2 regions of the Planococcus sp. FY231025 genome follow, and region 1 is predicted to be linked to the other one. Evidence: riboswitches for the same ligand, from Rfam matches in the RefSeq annotation. Region 1 holds a riboswitch; the other holds the start of a gene.
The links. Region 1 has a riboswitch for cyclic di-GMP ahead of ACTL32_RS05630 (S-layer homology domain-containing protein). Riboswitches for the same ligand answer to the same signal wherever they lie in the genome.
Positions count from the first base shown of each region.

Region 2: another riboswitch for cyclic di-GMP. It lies ahead of ACTL32_RS01150 (DUF5667 domain-containing protein); the one in region 1 lies ahead of ACTL32_RS05630 (S-layer homology domain-containing protein).

Region 1 is NZ_JBQJJG010000004.1:480,534-487,800, forward strand. It holds gene ACTL32_RS05615 (NtaA/DmoA family FMN-dependent monooxygenase) at 1-165, shown strand, start outside; gene ACTL32_RS05620 (DHA2 family efflux MFS transporter permease subunit) at 331-1,767, shown strand; gene ACTL32_RS05625 (NADPH-dependent F420 reductase) at 2,024-2,746, opposite strand; cyclic di-GMP riboswitch class I at 3,328-3,409, shown strand; gene ACTL32_RS05630 (S-layer homology domain-containing protein) at 3,466-4,758, shown strand; gene brnQ (branched-chain amino acid transport system II carrier protein) at 4,923-6,248, opposite strand; gene ACTL32_RS05640 (hypothetical protein) at 6,787-7,164, opposite strand.
Region 2 is NZ_JBQJJG010000001.1:261,720-268,986, forward strand. It holds gene ilvA (threonine ammonia-lyase IlvA) at 1-7, shown strand, start outside; gene ACTL32_RS01135 (alanine/glycine:cation symporter family protein) at 237-1,655, shown strand; gene ACTL32_RS01140 (hypothetical protein) at 1,956-2,213, shown strand; gene ACTL32_RS01145 (hypothetical protein) at 2,286-2,822, shown strand; cyclic di-GMP riboswitch class I at 3,064-3,147, shown strand; gene ACTL32_RS01150 (DUF5667 domain-containing protein) at 3,227-4,501, shown strand; gene ACTL32_RS01155 (GNAT family N-acetyltransferase) at 4,861-5,868, shown strand; gene ACTL32_RS01160 (spore germination protein GerW family protein) at 6,013-6,603, opposite strand; gene ACTL32_RS01165 (MBL fold metallo-hydrolase) at 6,862-7,267, shown strand, end outside.

The DNA.
Region 1 (7,267 bases):
TTTTCGGTTGTTCCGGATATCGCCTACGACGGCGTGGCAGATTTCGTGGAACAGGTCGTCCCGATTCTGCAGGAGCGCGGATTGTTCCACAAAGAGTATGAAGGAAACACATTGCGCGAAAATATGGGCGTCCCTTACCAGTATGGGAACGCTGAGATCGAGTAATTTAGAGAAGAAAATATTCGTTTGAATCATTGCCTTAAATAACTATAAGAAATGCGGTTCTTCAAAAAAGAAGTAAACAGCAACTCATGCTTATGGAATTTTGGAAACGTAGCTTTGCAAATAACAAACCATTATTAAGTTAATTAGGTTACTAGGAGAGAAAAAATGAAGAAACAATACAATACAAAAGCGATTTTGGCGTCGCTGTTGATCGTCGGGTTTGTGGGCATGTTCAGCGAAACTGCTTTAAACATTGCCATGGTGAATTTAATGGACGTATTCCAAATTTCGGCGGCAACTGCCCAATGGCTGACGACGGGATTCCTGCTGACGCTCGGTATTTTGATGCCGATCAGCGGCTTGCTGCTGCAGATGTTTACGACAAGACAGATGTTCATTGGAGCGCTTATCAGCTTGATTACAGGGACATTGATTGCAGCGCTCGCGGTCAATTTCGAGATGCTGATGGTTGCCCGCGTACTGCAGGCTGCAGGCATGGGCTTGCTGCTTCCGCTGATGTTCAATACGATTCTGGTCATCTATCCCCCTGAAAAGCGGGGGGCGGCCATGGGGTTTGTCGGACTGGTCATCATGTTTGCGCCAGCAACCGGCCCGACCATAGGCGGTTTATTAATCGAATACTTAACGTGGCATTTCATTTTCTGGTTCTCGCTGCCATTCCTGGTCATGGGACTGCTGATCGGGCTGAAGTATCTGGAAAACGTCACCGAAGTGACGAAACCGCGGATCGATCTGCTGTCAGTCCTGCTGTCAACTGCAGGTTTTGGAGGAGTGGTCTTCGGATTCAGTAAGGCCGGTGAAGGAGAGGCGGGATGGGGCAGCATGGTCGTTGTCACGTCCATCATCATTGGGCTGGTTGCTTTGTTCTTCTTCGTGCTGCGCCAGAATTCGATGAACGATCCGATGCTGGACCTGAGGGTTTTCAAATTTCCGATGTACGTAATCGGGCTGCTTCTGGTGATGATGTCTATGTTGATTATTATGTCGAGCATGATCATTCTGCCGATGTTCCTGCAGACAGGTGCCGGATTGTCTGTCTTTATTGCCGGGCTTATGCTATTGCCTGGTAGTGCGTTGAACGGGCTTCTCTCGCCCATTATTGGACGGTTATTTGATAAATTCGGACCGAAATGGCTCGTCATTCCGGGTCTTATCGTCGTCACGACAATGTTATGGTTTTTCAGCACGCTCACCACTGCTTCTTCAGTGGCGTTTATCGTAGCGCTGCACATTGGCCTGATGGTAGGGATCGCAATGATTTGGATGCCGTCTCAAACGAACGGCTTGAATCAGCTGCCCCCTGAATTATATCCGCACGGCACGGCGGTCATGAACACATTGCAACAGGTTATTGGTGCAATCGGGACAGCAGTAGCTGTCAGCATTTTGACAGGCGGTATGGAAAACTATTTACATGGATCCTCTGCACCGACCCGGCCGGCTGAAGTTGCCAATGCGATGGCTTCAGGATTGCAAAACGTCTTTCTGTTTACAGTAGGGGTCGCGATCATCGGCCTGATCATGGGATTCTTTATCCGCCGGGTCACAGTGCGGCGCGAAGTGATCAATTCGCCTCATTAATACTATAGAAACGGACGTACTCGTTAATAGTTAGAAATGCAGCTTACTTAAGAAGAAATAGAGTCTGTGACATATTAAATATGCTGGATTAAGCCAATTAAGAAACCTTTCACACGGTATGAGAAGCAGTTGGCTAAATGAAAAACACAAAAAATGAAGCTCAGTAGCTTAAAAGATAACTACTGAGCTTCATTTTTTTTCCTTTTTACGGATGCATAAAAATTTTTCATAGCCATGAACAGCAGGGGTTCTAGAATTAAGAATTATAGGTCTCCCGGTTAATTCTCACAATATCTTCATGTGTCATTCCAGCTGAAAACTTCTCCATGACCTTATCCCGCTGAATGGGTGCTTTTTCTTTATCGGCCTTATTCAAGGCTTCGATGAGTTCTTCTTTTGTCAGTTCGGTGCAGTAGGCAGGGGTTCCCGGCTGCTCTCTCCAGGAATCACTCAACGAGCCGCCATCCACTGCGTCGAAGCCAAGTTCATTCACGACATCGATCATCAATTGCTTTTGTGCGGGGTCATCACCGGCAATTGCCATGGCAATGCGGCCAGCCGTGCCTTCGGGAGTGCCTTTATTTTCTAACGTATAAGCTAACTGATTGCTGAATGCTTTGATGACCGGTCTTCCTATCTGGTTTGAAACCCAAACGCTTTCAACCATTCCGTTCTCAATTTCATCGATTTTATTGTCTCTGAATGGATAATAATTGGATGTGTCTGCAATGGTGACGTCCTCCCCAACCTGATCGACGATAGGACGAATGCTCGGCATGACATGAAGGGGGAGAGAAAGTAAAAGGATATCGATGTCGGCGATAACTTCTTCTGCATTCACAGGTGTTCCCGCAATGTCCTTGCTTTCCAGATGTTTAATGTCCCGGGCATCGGCAATTTTGACCTCGTGTCCATTTTCAACTAATTTTTTCGAAATGCTTGCTCCAATGGGGCCTGCCCCTATAATTCCAAATTTCATAACTTTTCCTCCTCATGTGAATTTATTTATATAGTAGTTCTATCTGCAAACTTTAAATGTGTCTGCTCCTTTCTAAGGTGCCAATAGGTGTCCTTAGTACATTTACATTGCCTTCTTCCTAAACTGCAAAGGAAACTTGCATGATTGAAGCAGGGCGATGGAACTTTATCAAATAGATTTATTCTCAAAAGCTTAGCCCCTTGCCGGAAATTTATTTAGTAGGCTAAATAAATTATAACACAAGAGAGGAAGGATGAAAAATGCAAACGAGGGGAATCCTGCTTAAACTTTCCATTTTGGAATTGGTGCAAATGTATAAAGGGAACGACCCAAACGGCTTATCTATCCTTAATGAGCAAGCTAGCTAAACGGAAGGCGCATAAAATCTGATGAGAAAAATTTGCCTGAGTACAGCTGCTAATTATCAGGCAATACAACAGAACGAAGCTGAAGGAATTACTGGTGAATAAAATGTATTTAATTACTATTTTTAACAATAATTAAATTAAAAACAGATATTAATATCTATACTTTAAAAACCTCTTCGCCTTTATGATTGAGATAAATGAAGAAACCCGCTTCATTGAGAAAGGCAAACTTATTGAAAAATAAGGACGCAAAGCCACGGGCCTAAGGCATGGCTATGGCCGCCGGGTTGCCAAAGAGAAGGGTTTTCCTTTTCCTTGGGGATCAGAAGGGAAAATAGAGGAGGAAAAGGAATGGTTAGAAAAAAGGTGTTTGCAGTAACGTTGTCTGCGCTGCTATTGTCCACATCAATCTCAAGCGGCGTATACGCAGCAAAAGATAACAGAAAAGGTGTCGAAATCACTTTCAAGGATACGGCAGAAATGACATGGGTGAAGGATTCCATCGGCCGTATGAAGTCGAAAGAGATTTTCCTGGGCCATAGCGACGGCTTGTTTGAGCCGTATGCTCCGGTTTCAAGAATCCAGTCGATCATCACGGTTGTTCGGTTAACGGGATTGGAAGACGAGGCATTGAAAAAGAAGGTGACAACTTTACCTTTTAAGGATGCGAGTTCGATCAATCCGAAGTACTATGGGTATTTGTCTGTTGCCCTTGAAAACGGCTTGCTTTCAGCAGATGAAAAGGTGTTTTCAGCGAACAAGCCGGCGACCCGGGTCTGGGTCTCAGAACTTTTGGTGAAAGCGCTAGGATTGGTTGAAGAGGCGGAAGAAGCGGCACAGGAAACACCTGAGTTCAAAGATGCCGATGAAATGTCTTCGGAAGAAGCTGGGTTCGTCAACGTAGCTGCAGAATATGAAATTTTTGCCGGCACTTTGGAAGGGTTCTTCAATCCGGGACATAATATCACAAGAGCCCAAATGGCTGCCGTCCTCGATCGCACGTATGGCACTTTGCTTGAAGAAGAAGGGGCTTTGACTGTCAACGGAGCGGTAACGAAAATCGAATTCATTAATGGGATAGGCTCAATCACCGTCAAAAACTTTAATGGCGAAGAGAAAGTGTACCAGATTGCAAAAGACCTGCTGGTCCAATTCCAGACGCGTTTCCTGACAGCTGATCAAATCCGGATTGGCGATACGGTGGAATTGTATGTAGAGAACGGCGTTGTCGTGGAAGCGTCCATTTATACAGAGACTGCAGGAGAAAGCCTGCTGCCGGGCATTCAGGAAGTGAAGGCCGAAGCAGAACTGGCAGACGGCACGAAGCTTGAACTTGCTTACTCCAATAAAAAAGGAAAAGAAAAAGTGAAGTTTGAAAGTAAGAGCGACGATGAAAAGATCGAATACCAAGGCAGTGAAGCTTTGACGTTTATCAAGGGTTATCTGACACAGTGGAACCTGTCCCCGGACATGGCGAAAGAACAACTGGAAGCTGTGGTTCTTGCTTCCTTCGGGCAAGAAGTGAAAGAACTGGAAGTCAAAGTGAAGTTTTCAAATGGCGAGAAACTGAAGCTTGAAGTTGAAGAGCAAGATGATGAAGACGAAAAAGAAGAAGATGAAACATCAGAGTCTGAAAACGAGTAATTAAGAGGTAATTCTAAAGGTTTGAAAGGGCAGCCGATTCGGCTGCCCTTTTTATCGTCTATGGAATGTATAGGGCTTGATGCTTGCCGGCAGAACTAAGGGAAATGATGAAAACCAGCCTTAACCGGCTGGTTTTTTATTATGGGTTGAAGAAGACAGGGAAGTTACAGCGATGAATGCCCTTTCATTTCATCACCGGACCTGCCCCTGAACTTATCAATCCCATAGCCAATCAGCGCTGCTAGAAACGCTGGCAGGACCCACCCCAGTCCCTGGGCAAAAAACGGGGCCCAACTGAGCCATTTGTTTACCGAGTCAAATCGATAGCCGAGGCTGTCCAGAACCTGATGAAATGCATAAATAGACGTTACCACTACTGAGAACCGGTACATCATCCGGCTTTTTCCGCCGATATGCTCGAATAAGGAGAGGATAATCAAGACAATCGCAATCGGATAAATAAACACCAATAAAGGAACGGCCAGCTCCAGAATGGAATTCAAGCCCAGATTGGACACCAACAAGCCGATTACGGAGAAAATAGCGACATAGCCGGTATAGGTTATCCTTGGATAAATTTCGTTGAAAAATCTGGAGCAGGCATTGATCAGACCGATCGCTGTCGTGAGGCAGGCGAGGATAACGATCAAACCGAATAGGAGGCCTCCACCGCCAGCGAACAAGAGACTGGCTGCTGCCGTCAGGATTTCCGCTCCGTTTTCGAATCCGTTCCCCTTTGGAATAACCCGGCCGATCCAGCCGAGTGAAAAGTAAACAACGGCCAATCCCAGGCCCGCTATGAGAGCGGCTCCCAATGTGCCTTGGACCAGCTCTTTTTTGGATGATGCTCCCTTATCTTTCAAGGCATTGATTACCACGATTCCGAACGCCAGGGCTGCGACTGCATCCATCGTGAAATAACCTTCCAAGATTCCGCTGGCCAAGGGGGCGGAAACAAACTTCCCGACAGCAGGCGAAGAGACGTTCTCGAATGTGAGAAAAGCCCGGATGACTAGCGTGGCTAAAACAAGCAGTAAAAGCGGCGTCAGGTATTGGCCGATCCGGTCCACGATTTTTTTAGGATTCAGGCTTAGAAAATAAGTGATGCCGAAAAACACAAATGAGAACAGAGCGAGCGCAAGTCCGCCATCAATATTGAAAACTTGTTTAAATCCCAATTCATAGGCAACATTGGAAGCTCTCGGTATTCCGTAGAAAGCGCCGATGGAGAGATAGATGATGATGGCAAACACCAGACCGAAGAGGGGATGCACCCGGCTCCCCATGGAAATCAGGCCATTGTCCGACATCGCCACGGCCATAATGGCCAAGAACGGCAATAAGACCCCTGTGATCAGAAAGCCCGCAATCGCCGGTCCGAAATTGCTTCCCGATTCCAGCCCGAGAAGCGGAGGGAAGATCAGGTTGCCCGCGCCGAAAAATAAAGAAAAGAGCATGAATCCTGCAAATATTACATTCATTCGACTCATCGTAATTCCTCCTGGTTTTTAATGCAATGCCCGGCATTATTGCACCTGCTATAGCTAGATCTGCGATCTTAAAATTTATTCATCGTAAAGCTTGTTCAACTGGTCCAGCTGGCCGGACGAAGAAGCCATTCATGAGTGATAAGCAATTTTGTTGCCGTCACCTTAAAAAGTTTTTCTGCTATTTTAAATTAATTATATATGATTAACGGGTAAGAGTTCCTTAAATACAAAAAGAGAGAAGACATTGGGGAGAACCTGTCTTCTCTCTTGGTATGCTTTTGAGAACTGAGCGGAACTGGCAAAGCTCATATTCTCTTTGAAAGCGGCGGTTGGCCAGCTTATATCGTGTCATTGAAAATTTCAGCATCATTTTCAAGATCGATTATTTTCAGCCGGGAAGTGGCTTTGATAAATCTCGTCCTATCGTTTGGCTTTTTTGCTTTAAAGCTCTTTGATAATTTTTCGTTGGACGGCTTCTGCTAAATGGATCAGCTTGAAAAGATTTTCGGTCTCCATTTGTTGCCAGGCATCATCCATTTTACTTTGTATATCCTTCAACGATGGCATGGAAATCGGGTTCGGAGGCGTAATAATGTTCTCCTATAGTGTTAGATGTGAAGGAGAGCGTTTCATCCCCATCTTCAAACAAGTGTACCGAGTAAATATAGCCTTCCCCGGCTGACTGGTCTTGGAGCGGGGTGAAAGTGACGCCTTCCATGTCTTCGAGAAATGCCTCAATCGTGCGAGCATCAGCAATATTGGTTTTTTCACCTGTCCGCCCGTCGACAATTGAAATTTCCGATACGTCCCCAAGATCTTCTTTATACAGGTCGGCAAGCGTTCCGGACGGCAAGGCGCACGCCGCCAGAAGGAACGGACAGCACAGCAGGATACATAAGCAACAGGTTTTATTCATATTCATCGCTCCTTCAGAATGTGTTCCAGCCAAAAGTCCCTTCCGGTAGGTTCGCTATGTGGCTGCTGTATTCCTGTAAGAAAAAGGCATTAGGCGAATAAAA
Region 2 (7,267 bases), on a different contig from region 1:
GATTTGAAAGTAAGTCATCTTCAAGTGATAGTGATATAGCATATGATTTGAACAAAAGGCATTTCCGGCTCCTTAGAGGGGTTCAGGAAATACCTTTCTTTATGTTCTGTTCCAATGCTCCCTTACACCTGCTTCAAGTTTTCTTCATATTTTTTAAGGAATTTCTTAATTCAAGTTTAAAGTATCTTTCCCAAGGGAAACATTTCATATACTGAAATATTATAGGGGGAAAGAAGTTGAATCGTTTTTTACAAGGAGTCGCTGATTTCTCGGCATGGTTATGGGGCATCCCGCTCATCACGATGTTGCTGTTATCAGGTCTTTACATGACATTTAAACTTGGATTTTTTCAATTCCGTTATTTTGGCTATATCGTCGGACAGACGTTCGGCAGTGTGTTCAAGAAACCGAAAGGGGAGGGGACGGTTACGCCGTTTCAGGCGCTGACGTCTGCTCTTTCTTCCACGATTGGCGCAGCGAATATTGTCGGTGTGCCGGCGGCGATCATGTTCGGCGGGCCCGGCGCGGTGTTCTGGATGTGGGTCATTGCGCTGATCGGCATGGCGCTCAAATTCGCTGAAAGCGTACTCGCTGTTGAATACCGCGAGAAAAATGCCAAAGGGGAGTTTGTCGGCGGGCCGATGTATTACATGACAAAGGGCTTGAACTTGAAATGGCTTGGCGTCTGGTTTTCATTCGCGTTGATGATCGAATTGATTCCGAGCATCATGGTGCAGGGGAATTCCATCGCCCGCACGGTGGAAACGACATTCGCGATTCCTGCCCTTTGGACGGGCATTGCAACCGCTGTGCTGATTTCAGTTGTCGTCTTCGGCGGCATCCAGCGGATCGGCAAGGTGACGGAGATTTTCGTTCCGTTCATGGCGTTGTTCTATGTCGGTGGCGCAGTCGTAATTCTCGTGATGAACGTCAGCGCAGTGCCGGAATTCTTCAAGCTGATTTTCAGCAACGCCTTTTCTCCGGCGCCTGTCATGGGCGGATTTGCCGGTGCAGCGATTGTCGAAGTGATCCGCTGGGGCTTTGCCCGCGGACTTTATTCCAATGAGGCAGGGCTTGGGACAGCACCGATTGCCCACGCAGCGGCCATGACAGACCATCCCGTGAGACAAGGGTTCTGGGCCGTCATCGGCGTGGTCGTCGATACGCTGATTGTCTGTACTGCGACCGCTTTTGTGATTTTGTCATCTGGTGTTTGGACGGGCGAAGGGGCAATGGACAATTCGTCTGCGTTGACGAGCCTGGCATTTGAATCCTATTTCGGTGAATTCGGTGCAATTCTTGTCACCATCGCCTTGATATTCTTTGTCCTCTCAACGATCCTGGTCGTTGTGTTCTACGGTGCCAAGCAGGCAGAGTTCCTGTTCGGCACAAAAGCTTCTCACGGCATGCAGGTGGTTTATATCCTTGCTGTCATCTTCGGAGCTGTCGGTGCAGCCGAAGTGATTTGGGGCTTCCTCGACATCATGCTCGCGGCGATCCTCATTCCGAACGTCATCGCCATCCTGCTGCTGAGCGGGAAAGTGAAGGCGCTGACGACCGAGTTTTTCACATCGGAAGAGTATTATAAGAAAGACCAGAAAAAGAAGAGACGGAAAAAAGCGAGAAAAGCAGCGAGAGAGGGTTATGAATATTAACGCGATCCCAGCTGAATAAAAAGTATGAAAGCCTTGAACTCCCGAGTAGGAGGGTTCAAGGCTTATTTTGTGTCAGGAACCTGAGAGATTCATCGTTTTCGGATGAGTGCGAGGAGGGGAGCGGTTTCCATCGGAAAATAGCGCTGCTGATGGAAGGGGGGGACATGACAGTGTCTCTTCCCGTTTAAGGCTCGATTTAAAAGGCATTTTATGAGCATGTTTCCAGTCGGTTAGGGAATAAGAAAAGAAGAGGATGCATCGTAGCTATGCAGACAATTCGATTGTGGAAAGAGGGATAGGATGGATTTAAATACACAAGCGATTGAAGATTTGGTTAGTGCGGAGGAGTTAAGCGCAGTGAAGGAGTACTTCGAAACCAATGAGTCTGGAATACTGAATGAACTTGCTGAAATCGATCAGCACATCGCATTACGTCCTTTAGCGATCATCTTCGAGGAGCCGGACGGAGAACTCCAGAAGCGTTACCAAGCGATGAGTTTTTCGAAAGAGGCCAAAGAAGATGGAAGTGAAGGAGTAGTTGTTGAGCTGGTAAAATAAGTAGAGTGAAGAGCGTCCGTTGGGACGCTCTTTCTTATTTGCTATAATATGGAATAAAAGAGGTGAGTGTAGATGAAGAATAAACTGCTAACCTGGTTTTTAGTCATTTCATTAATGGCTAACGGGTGGTTTCTCTATAAGTGGCAGAAGGCGGAGGATATATATGAAGGGAAATTGGCTGCTAACCTTGAACAAACTACCCGTAATGCCGGATTTATGATGGGGGTGAGTCCGGCACAGATTTCAGCTGACCCTACATATATTAAGCTTAAACTGGAGGCGCTATCAGATGCCTTCGCAGCCGCTTCTGATATGTCGCATCCCGAGATGGACGTTTCGGTTGAGGAAACCGACTTCCAGTATTTTTGGGGCGCCCATCTCATCCTTGAACGGAACTACTTGCCGATCATTGAAAAGCTGCAGTATACGGATCAACCTCTTTCTATAGATGATCAAGAAAAACTGATGCAGCTTAAAACTAGTTTATTCGAATCCGGTTTGATTGGTGAATATGAACATCCAAGCGCCACGGATTCCTATATGCGGGCGGTTAAAGAATTCCTGAGGTTAGAAGGCGCCCTTACTGATGATGGGAATCTTAAACTATAAGCGAGCTGCTTCCTTCATGGGTAACAAAGAAGAACTCTAAACTAGAAAAAAGGGAGAATTGTTTGCGTGCCTGGCACGCAAACAATTCTCATTATTAAACAAAATTTTAAAATGAAATAAAAGGAAATAAAAAAGGTCTTAAAACCTATTCTACTTTTACCTTCTCGGAGTAAAATAGAATTAGTGAAAGAAAGGTTTTTCTAGATGCCGAAAGCAAGGGCAACGTAAACGCCATTCTTCATTTCAATAAAGGCAAAGCTTTCGAAAGAAAGTGACGCAAAGTCTCAGGCCTAAAGCCTTGTGCTACGGCGGCTGGACTGCTGAAGAATGATGAATGAAAACTTTCCCGGTTGATTTCTTAATTCTTCTGATTCAAATACAAATTTGATTTGGGAGGTTTTATTTTGGTTAAGGGTAAAAAGAAGATGCAGCGTTATTTCGCGGTGGGGTTGGTGTCGACGGTAACTGCGTTCGGTTTGGGCTCGACCCTCGTTTTCGCAGACGGGCACGAGGCAGAAGAGCAGGAAGCAGTAGAGACTGAAGGGATTGAAACGCCTGACGAAGTTGAAACGGACGAACCTGCCCAGCTGCCGGGGGACTGGTTCTATTTTATTAAAAAGCTGCAAGAGAATGTGCAGCTTGCGTTGACGTTCGATGACGTGAAGGAAGCTGAACTCTTTGCTTCATTTGTGGAAGAGCGGATTCAAGAAGCCGAGGCTTTGTTTGCCCAAGGCGAAGTAGAGCTCGCAGTTGAAACGCTGGAACGGGCGATTGCCCAGCAAGAGGAAGCGTTAAAGGCGTATGAAGAGGCAGCACCAGAAGAATCAGCTGCTGATGAAGAAAGCGCAGAAGATGAGGCTGGTGATGAGCCGGCAGATCCAGAGGCAGAAGAAGGCGAAGCTGCTGAGGAATCCGAGGAGGCACCGGTCGACGAAAACCGTGCGGCATTGGAAGCAAAATTCAGTTCCAACCTTCTGGCATTGCAAGCTGCACTCGAGAAAGTGGAGAATCCGCAGGCCAAAGAAGCACTGGCGAAAAATGTGGTGAAGGCCCAGGAACGCTTGGAACGTAAAATTGATAAGAAATTGGCGAAGCTTGAAGAATCTGACGGAGAAGAAGCTCCAGAGGAAGAAGAAGCGACAGAGGAAGAAACAACTGAAACAGAAACAGAAACAGGAGATGTCATCACAGAAGGCCCTGAGGAAGAAGCTGCCGATTCGGCCGAGCCGGAGGTAGTAAAAACAGAAGAAGGTGAAAGCTTCTCGGTAATGGGCACAGCTACAAAGAAAAATGTATCCGCTGAAAAACCAGCACAACCCATTGTAAAAAATGAGACAACGAAGAAAGCAGAGCCGAAAGCAGCTCCGCCAGTGAAAAAGGCAGAACCAAAAGCGGCTCCACCAGTAAAGAAGGCGGAACCGAAAGCCGCTCCACCGGTGAAGAAAGCGGAACCGAAAGCGGCTCCTCCGGTGAAGAAAGCAGAACCGAAAGCGGCAGCGCCAGTGAAGAAAGCAGAACCGAAAGCCGCTCCGCCTGAGAAGAAAGCAGAACCGAAGGCAGCTCCGCCGGTGAAGCAAGCAGAACCGAAAGCCGCTCAACCCGAAAAGAAAGCAGAGCCAAAAGCAGGTAAACCCGAGAAGCAAGAGTCACAGGACAAAGGGAAAAGTCCTAAGGATTGATTGAGGGTTTGTAAGACGAAAAATTCAATTGATAGAACATGCAGCCCTTAGCCGGGAAACCGGCTAGAGGGCTTTTTCTTTGTTGGCGCATGTAATCCAATGTTCGAAAATTTGCTGGCATAGAGTCAGGCTCTCCTGCTGGTGCTCACTTTATTTATTTTAGGTAGAAAAAAATTAACTTCCTTTTAACCTTGTTTCTATAGATTGAAAATTAAAGGGAAAGTTTTCCTATTTATTTCGGCTCGGAAAATTAAATAGGACAAGAGAAGCTTTTGGTGTGGTCGCAGATTGGTAGAAACAAGAAAGCCGGCAGAAGAAATCGGTATGTTATCAAGACACTTTTCAGAGGAGACGGGGCCATGAAGGACTTATATTTCGAAGAGAATTACGGGAAATTGTATGAAGCGATGGAAGGCGGGGAAACGGTGGTTTTCGATTTTTCACACCCTGCTGGACGGATCAGGCATCTGTTCATCAAACGGGAAATTCCATATCCGCTGCAGGGCGGCCCCTATTATGACCTGGTGACGCCATACGGGTACGGCGGACCTTTGATTCTCTATGCGGAAGCAGAGCGCAAGAATGAGTTGGTGGCAGAGTTCGAGCAGGCCTTTCAGTCGTATTGCAAGGAGAATAAAGTGGTCAGCGAATTTGTCCGTTTTCATCCGCTCGTTGAAAATGCGACGGATTTTACGGGGGGTTATGAAGTGGTTTTTTACCGGCATACGATCATAACGAATTTGGCAGCCTTTGAAGATCCGATCCAGCAGGAATACTCCAGCTCGTGCCGAAGAGATATCCGGCATGCGCTGAAGGCCGGCGTGGACTACCGAATCGTCCAAAAACCTGAGAGCCTGGCGCTGTTCAAGACCCTTTACTATTCCACGATGCAGCGCAATGAAGCAACCCGGTACTACTATTTCGACGATGCGTATTTTTCCAAGTGCTTGGAGCTGTTCAAAGAGAACCTTGTCCTGGTGGAAGTGTGGTACGAAGGACAAGTGATTGGCATGAGTTTGAATTTTACCAGTGGCAAGATTCTTCATGCCCATTTGACCGGAACGTTGAAGGAATTCCATCATTTATTTCCTGCGTTGATCCTGCAATATGGCTTGGCTGTGTGGGGGAAAGCGAACGGCTTTGCATTGGTCCATCATGGAGGTGGACGGACCAACCTGCCGGACGATACATTGTATTTGTTCAAAAAGAAGTTCGGCAGACAAGCGGAAGGTGAATTTTTTGTTGGCAAGAAAATCTGGAACGCGGATGTGTATGGGGCGTTATGTGAAGCGACGGGGAAGCTGGGAGATCAAGCATTTTTCCCGGCGTACCGGGCGGAAATAGAAGAGAAATCGCACACAGTGTAGCAGGGGAAGAATCTTATTTATGACATGCGTGTTTCTCGTACTTATAGGATATAAAATCACCTGAGCAGCTTGTTGACCGATAAAAGCCGTCTGGAATGAAGCATTCCAGACGGCTTTGCCATTTTCTTAATCGGCTAACTTCGCTTAATCGCTGTGTCCCATGCCTTGGCCTTCCATGCCCATGCCTTGACCTTTCATGCCCATGCCTTGGCCTTCCATGCCCATGCCTTGGCCTTTCATTCCCATCCCTCGGCCTTTCATCTTCATCCCTTGCCCTTTGGTTTTGCAGCGGCTGCCCATGCGCATTTGCCCTTTTTTATTGTGCTCCATGCGGCCGGGCTTGTCCTGGTTGGAAGCCATCATAAACGCCAGGCCGACTGTCATGAGCGGCAGCAGGAGGATGAGCTCAATCGGGACGATCGGACGGTAGACAGCTTTGTCATTGGTCACATCATAGATGCCAACTGGCTTGATCTGGAACGCACCGCCAGCTCCCTCGCCTTGGCCGCCTTCCAGTTCCTCTGAGCCGGGTGACCCTTCATCGCCTTCCCGCTCAAAGCCGAAGCCGGCCCCTGCACCGACGCTGTATTTGACTTTGGCTACCGGGATGATGGTTCGGCCTTGCATCTCGATCGGGTCGCCGTAGACGAGCGAGACGTCGCGTACTTTTGAAAACTTTTCGAAAATCGGAAGAAGCGGAGACGATTTGAACGGTGTAAACACTTTTTCATCCATGTTCTTCATTCCTTTCAAATAGGTTGCTCCGATGGCTGGGTCAAAGTTTTCCGTGAACGAAGCGGAGGGCGGCAGTGACACGATTTGCCAAACTAGTGTATAGATTCGCTCTCTCGGTAAGTATCCCTCTATTTTATTTCAGGGATTGCCGGTTTTCTTTTTCGGGCGCATACTAAATGAAACGAAATTATAGGCAAGAGATAGTAAAAATACATACAGTGGATGGAATAAGATATTTACAATGGAAAGGGGATTTGCATGAAAATTTTTCAGAGCTGTTTATGGCAGACGAACGCGACGCTGATCGAAGGGAAGGAAGCGTGCTTTCTGTTTGATCCGACCTTCTATCCGCATGAATTGGCGCAAATCAAAAGAGCGCTTCCGGACAAGCCGTTGAATGTGATTTACACCCACGCGGACTGGGATCACATTGCCGGGTTCTCGGAGTTTTCGTATGGGCACACGATCGGCCATCACAAGATCAAGGAACGGAAAGATCCGATGGAGAAAGCGCGGGCGTTTGATCTGCAGTGGTATGTTGCACGGGACAAAGCGCTTGGGGAGCTAAGGATTGACGAGGAAATCACGGAGGAGACGATCCAATCATTTCCGGGTGACACGCTCCTTTTCCTGCCGATACCGGGGCACACCGATGATATGATGG